Pseudorhodoplanes sinuspersici: one gene and its partner. The protein of the gene in region 1 interacts with the protein of each later gene in a pairwise test. Links are inferred from orthologs where the notes say so. Each region holds a gene or a part of one and is shown on either strand. Other genes may lie near its edges.

Region 1 (3,126 bases):
AGCGCTGGATCGGCTTGTAAGCCTCGAAGATCGGTGCCCAAACCGGATCGTCCTGCTTGTTGCGATCATAGGCAAAGCCGATGGTCGGGGTGTGCGATGTCGCGATCGCACCAACAATTCTGGCCATGACGTGGCTTCCTGCCTGATCTGAGCGGCGAATGGCGCCCGCTTCCACTTAATCAGGCTGCAGACCGCGCCTGCCCACAACATTGACCTATCGCAAGCCGGGGCAAAAAAAGAAGGCCGGGTGTTGGCCCGGCCTTCTGAAAAGATTGGATTGAAGCGATCACACCTTCACCAAGGGGACCTTCGGCACCGAGCCGCGGCCAGATGGATCGGTGCCACCGGGGCCGCCTTTGCCGCCCGAGCCTGACGGCGGCTTGGGCTTACGCTGCGGCGGTTTGCGCTTCGGCTTTGCGCCGGCGGCCGGCAGCTTCTCCGGCTTCGGCGTAACCGGGCCTTCGACATACTCGAAACCGAGCGCATCCCGGCCCGCTTCGTTCTTCACCACGACCACCTTGACATGGCCGCCGTCCTTGAGCTTGCCGAACAGCACCTCGTCGGCAAGCGGTTTCTTGATGTTTTCCTGGATCACGCGGGCCATCGGCCGCGCACCCATGAGTTCATCGTAACCGTTTGCGATCAGCCAGCGCGACGCCTCGTCCGACAATTCGATCGTAACATTGCGGTCGGCGAGCTGAGCCTCAAGCTGCAGCACGAATTTCTCGACAACCTTCGAGATGACGTCCTGCGACAGATGCGCGAAGGTGATGGTGGCATCGAGACGATTGCGGAATTCCGGTGCAAAGAGCCGGTTGATCGCCTCGACATCATCGCCCTCCCGTTTGTTGCGGGTGAAGCCATAGGTGCCCTTGGCGAGATCGGCTGCGCCAGCATTCGTGGTCATGATCAGGATCACGTTGCGGAAGCTGACCTGCTTGCCATTGTGGTCGGTAAGCTTGCCGTGATCCATGATCTGCAACAGCACGTTGAACAGATCCGGATGCGCCTTCTCGATCTCATCAAGCAGCAACACGCAATGCGGATGCTGGTCGACGCCATCGGTGAGCAGGCCTCCCTGATCGAAGCCGACATAGCCGGGAGGCGCGCCGATCAACCGTGAGACGGTGTGGCGTTCCATATATTCCGACATGTCGAAGCGGATCAGTTCGACCCCGAGAGAGGCCGCAAGCTGCTTTGCGACTTCGGTCTTGCCGACGCCGGTCGGGCCTGAGAACAGATAGCAGCCAATCGGCTTTTCCGGTTCGCGCAGGCCAGCACGCGCCAACTTGATCGAAGCCGACAGCGATTCCACGGCCTTGTCCTGACCATAGACCACCGTCTTCAGCGTGTGCTCGAGATGCTGCAGCACTGCGGCATCATCCTTCGACACGGTCTTTGGCGGGATCCGTGCCATCGTCGCGATGGTGGTCTCCACTTCCTTGATGCCGATGGTCTTCTTGCGCTTGGAATCCGGCAGCAACATCTGCGCCGCACCGGACTCGTCGATCACGTCGATCGCCTTGTCCGGCAGCTTGCGGTCGTGGATGTAGCGGGCCGACAGTTCCACCGCTGCCTTGATGGCATCGTTGGTGTATTTCAGCTTGTGGTATTCTTCGAAATACGGCTTCAGACCTTTGAGGATTTCGATCGCATCCGGCACCGACGGCTCGTTGACGTCGATCTTCTGGAACCGGCGAACCAGCGCCCGGTCCTTCTCGAAATACTGGCGATATTCCTTGTAGGTGGTCGAGCCGATGCAACGCAGCGACCCGGAGGCCAAAGCGGGCTTCAACAGGTTAGACGCATCCATTGCGCCACCGGAAGTTGCACCGGCGCCGATGACCGTGTGGATCTCGTCGATGAACATGATCGCGCCGGGGGTGGCCTCGATCTCCTTGATCACCTGTTTCAGGCGCTCTTCAAAGTCGCCGCGATAGCGGGTTCCGGCCAGCAAGGTGCCCATGTCAAGCGAGAAGACCGTCGAATTCTTCAGCACGTCAGGGACTTCGCCGTGGACGATACGACGCGCCAGGCCTTCCGCAATCGCGGTCTTGCCGACGCCGGCATCGCCAACGAAGAGCGGATTGTTCTTTTGGCGGCGGCACAAGACCTGGATCGTGCGGCTGATCTCGGCATCGCGGCCAATCAGCGGATCGATCTTGCCCTCTTTCGCCTTCTTGTTGAGGTTGACGCAGTAAGCCTCTAGGGCGTCGCCCTTCTTCTTCGACTCGTCGCCGCCCTTGGCGTCGGTATCCTCGTCAGCACCCCGGACCGGGCGCGACTCGGTCAGACCCGGGCGCTTGGCAATGCCGTGGCTGATGTAATTCACGGCGTCGTAGCGCGTCATATCCTGTTCCTGCAGGAAATACGCTGCATGGCTCTCACGCTCGGCGAAGATCGCAACCAGCACATTGGCACCGGTCACCTCCTCGCGGCCGGAGGACTGGACATGGATGACGGCGCGCTGGATGACGCGCTGGAACCCGGCGGTCGGCTTTGAATCCTCACCGCCGTCGGTAATCAGGTTCTCGAGTTCCGCTTCCAGATAGGCCGTCAGCGAGCGGCGCAGCTTGTCGAGATCGACATTGCAGGCGCGCATCACGGCCGCGGCATCGGAGTCATCCAGCAGCGCCAGCAGCAGGTGTTCCAATGTCGCGTATTCGTGATGCCGCTCATTGGCGAGCGCGAGTGCCCGGTGAAGCGATTGTTCAAGGCTGCGCGAGAAACTTGGCATTCGATATCCCTAACAGGTCTCGTTGATGGCCGCCCCCGGCCCTTCAGTCCGTTCTCTCCCCGACGACGCTCTCTCCAAGGCTACTTTTTCTCCATCACACATTGCAAAGGATGGTGATGTTTGCGGGCAAAGTCCATGACCTGTGTCACTTTTGTTTCGGCGACCTCGTAGGTGTAGATGCCGCACTCGCCAATTCCGTGATGATGGACATGCAGCATGATCTGGGTCGCCGCCTCCCGGTCCTTGTTGAAGAACCGTTCCAAAACGTGAACCACGAATTCCATCGGCGTGTAGTCGTCATTCAGCAGCAACACCCGGTACATGCTCGGCCGCTTGGTCTGCGGCTTGGTCTTGGTAATGACCGAAGTGCCTGGTCCGCCCGGATCCTG
Region 2 (2,963 bases), 2.7 Mb from region 1 along the record:
AAGCCGCCGATGCCATGCAATTGTCCGCGCGCGGGTATCATCGCGTGCTTCGCGTCGCGCGGACTTTGGCCGATCTCGATGGCGCCGACCTTGTCGGACGCATCCATCTCGCCGAAGCGCTATCCTATCGCGCGTTGTCCGACGACATGCGCCGCGCGGCCTGACTTTCTGTGTTGGCGCGTTTTCTTCACGCGAACCGGTGTCCACTTCCCTCGAAAACGCTCTAAGACCCATAAAATTTTAGATATTTTCGAGAGGCACGGTTAACCGCCGGCGCACACGCTGAGCCGTCCGTGCGGGGATTAAGGGCTATCGCAATCCCTTTTCGTCACTCTCCGCAAAGACAAATGGCGCCGTCTCCAGAGCACGATCCGGGAAAGCGGAACCGTTTTTCCGAAAGCTCGTGCTCTCAAGGAAAACAACGAGCGTCGCGAACGGGGTGTCGGGCATGCCGGTGAATGGGGTGCGGGTGCGCAGCTTGCTGTTCCGCTTTACGCGGATGGCTTTTCTGTTGCTCGCCGGATTCTGGGTTGTCACCGGATTCATGATCGGCGCCACGAGTGGCGTTGTGACATACGACCCTGCCGCTTTTGCCATCGGCATTTCCGGCTTATTCGCGATTGCCTGCGTTGCGCTGGCCGTCCTTCTCTATCGCAATCGCCAGCTGCGTGCCGATGTCCGTCAGACAAAACAGCACAACGAAGAATTGTCGGATCGTATCTGGCACATGCATGAGGCCGACGAGCGCACGCGCGCATTTCTCGTCTCGCAAGACGAGATGATCGGGCAACGAAGCCGCGAGTCAGCCTTGACCGAAAGTGCATTGGCGGAAGCGCGCGATCAGGCGGAAGCCGCAAGCCGGGCAAAATCACGCTTCCTTGCGACGGTGTCGCACGAGATCCGCACGCCGCTGAACGGCATCATCGGCATGGCCGATCTCCTGCTTGATACGCGTCTCACGCCAGAACAAACGACCTATACCCGTGCCGTGAAGACTTCGGGCGAAACGCTGCTGTCGCTGATCGAAGAGATCCTCGACTTCTCGAAGATCGAGGCCGGCCGCATTGATCTTGAGGCGCGCCCCTTTGCGCTGGGCGCGATGATCGAGGATGTCGCCGAACTCCTCGCCACGCGCGCGCAGGCCAAGGGGCTCGAAATCGCCAGCGATATCGACGAGCGCCTGCCTGCACGCGTTATCGGCGATCAGACACGACTGCGTCAGGTGCTGATGAATCTCGCCGGCAATGCTATCAAATTCACCGACAAGGGGGGCGTCGCCATCGTGGTCGAACCGGGTGCCCTGCCGGGCGAGGTTCTGTTCAAGGTGCAAGACACCGGCGTCGGCATCACGCCGGACGAGCAGGCCAAAATCTTCCGGGAATTCGAACAGGGCGAGGCCGGCATCGGCCACGCCGACGGCACCGGCCTTGGGCTTGCCATCTCCAAACGCATCGTCGAAGGCATGCAGGGGCGCATTTCGGTGGAAAGCGTCCCCGGCGAAGGCGCATTGTTCGAAGTGGCCGTTCCGTTGCCGGCACCGGACGAGGCCGACGAGACAAAGACGTTCGCCGCGCCTGCCCTTGCTGGGCGAACGGTGATGATCGTTGCGCCATCATCGATCGAGGCGCCGTTGATCGCACGCCGCCTGACGCGATGGGGCGCCCGCGTTGCCATTGCGCCGAATGAAGCGGTGGCCATGGCTTTGCTGCCCGAGCAGGACTGGAGCGCAATCCTGATCGATCACGCCGTGAGCGCGGATGCAATCGGGACCTTGCTGGCCGCAACACGTTCGGTGCCGTGCCGTCTTGTCACCATCACCCCAGCCGCGCGCAGCGAATTGGACGGCCTGAAAGCGAACGGTTTCACCGGCTATCTGGTGAAGCCGGTGCGGGCCGCGTCACTTGCGGAACGCATGCGCCTGAACAGCGACGGCTTTGCCAAGCTGAGCGACAGCCTCCCAACCGATGCTCCGCACGGCCGGCGCGACCATTCCAAGGGACTATCGATCCTTGTTGCCGAGGACAACGAAATCAATGCGCTGCTCACGCGCGCGTTGTTGCAGAAGCTTGATCATCGCCCGACCGTTGTCGCCAGCGGCGATGCGGCGATGGATTCATTCCTGGCCGCCCACACAGCCGGCGAGCCCTTCGATCTCATTCTGATGGATCTGCGGATGAGCGGCATCGACGGCCTTGAAGCCACACGCCGCATCCGCGCGCTGGAGGGTGCAAGTGGCGCGCGGCACACACCAATCGTCGCACTGACCGCGAATGTCTCCGCCGATATCCGCGATGCCTGCATGGCCGCGGGCATGGACAATTTCCTGACCAAACCACTGGACCGCGAAAAGCTCGCCGCCATTGTGGAGATCTATCCCCGCGCCATGGCGGCATAGACGCGCCACACGCTGTCACAAAACGGTTGGGAAAAAGCGCTTTCTACTGGCACGCGGCTTGATCAGATTTGGTCCCTTGGCCGGGCAGGGCCTTGCATGCAAAGCCAGACCTTCACGTCACACCGCCGGTTATTTGGCCGTATCTGGCCAATGCCCTCCTTCGTGGATGAGACGGCCAGACCACGGCGCGGCGAAAATAACAGGTTCAAAGCTCTGGCGGGCGAAACGGCAACACTCGGCCGGCTCGGCACGCTGGAAGTGCGCCTCGCGAGCAGCGCCGCCGATATTCGTCGTGCGCAGCGGCTGCGCTATCGTGTGTTCTTTGAAGAAGGCGAGGCCTCAGCGACCATTGGCGCACGCATCCTGCAACGCGATTCGGATGCCTTCGATGCCATTTGTGATCACCTTCTGGTCGTCGACCACGCGCATCGTACACCGCTCGGCCCGTCCGTTGTCGGCACCTATCGCCTGCTCCGTCAGGATGTCGCCGATGCCCATGACGGCTTCTACACCGCGAACGAATTCGATGTCGGCGCGCTGGTATCGCGCCATCGCCATCTGAAATTTC

The links. Proteins that work in one complex are often made in the same cells at the same time.
Region 2: the proteins of clpA (region 1) and CAK95_RS08820 interact in binary tests that used the Escherichia coli proteins (3 or more experiments, as listed by UniProt). The link is inferred for Pseudorhodoplanes sinuspersici from one-to-one orthologs.

Annotation. Positions count from the first base shown.
Region 1 is NZ_CP021112.1:4,504,485-4,507,610, reverse strand. What follows is about bases 13-3,066. They hold clpA (ATP-dependent Clp protease ATP-binding subunit ClpA), read right to left. Parts: upstream 2,738-3,066; coding sequence 287-2,737; downstream 13-286. Other genes in these bases: clpS (ATP-dependent Clp protease adapter ClpS), read right to left, coding at 2,818-3,066; CAK95_RS21960 (gallate dioxygenase), read right to left, coding at 13-127. Outside these bases: more of CAK95_RS21960, read right to left, coding at 1-12; more of clpS, read right to left, coding at 3,067-3,126. UniProt on the Escherichia coli protein: ATP-dependent specificity component of the ClpAP protease. It directs the protease to specific substrates. It has unfoldase activity. The primary function of the ClpA-ClpP complex appears to be the degradation of unfolded or abnormal proteins.
Region 2 is NZ_CP021112.1:1,797,795-1,800,757, reverse strand. The notes cover bases 31-2,921. They hold CAK95_RS08820 (ATP-binding protein), read left to right. Parts: upstream 31-448; coding sequence 449-2,395; downstream 2,396-2,921. Other genes in these bases: olsB (l-ornithine N(alpha)-acyltransferase), read left to right, coding at 2,546-2,921; CAK95_RS08825 (YifB family Mg chelatase-like AAA ATPase), read left to right, coding at 31-164. Outside these bases: more of CAK95_RS08825, read left to right, coding at 1-30; more of olsB, read left to right, coding at 2,922-2,963. UniProt on the Escherichia coli protein: Member of the two-component regulatory system UvrY/BarA involved in the regulation of carbon metabolism via the CsrA/CsrB regulatory system. Phosphorylates UvrY, probably via a four-step phosphorelay.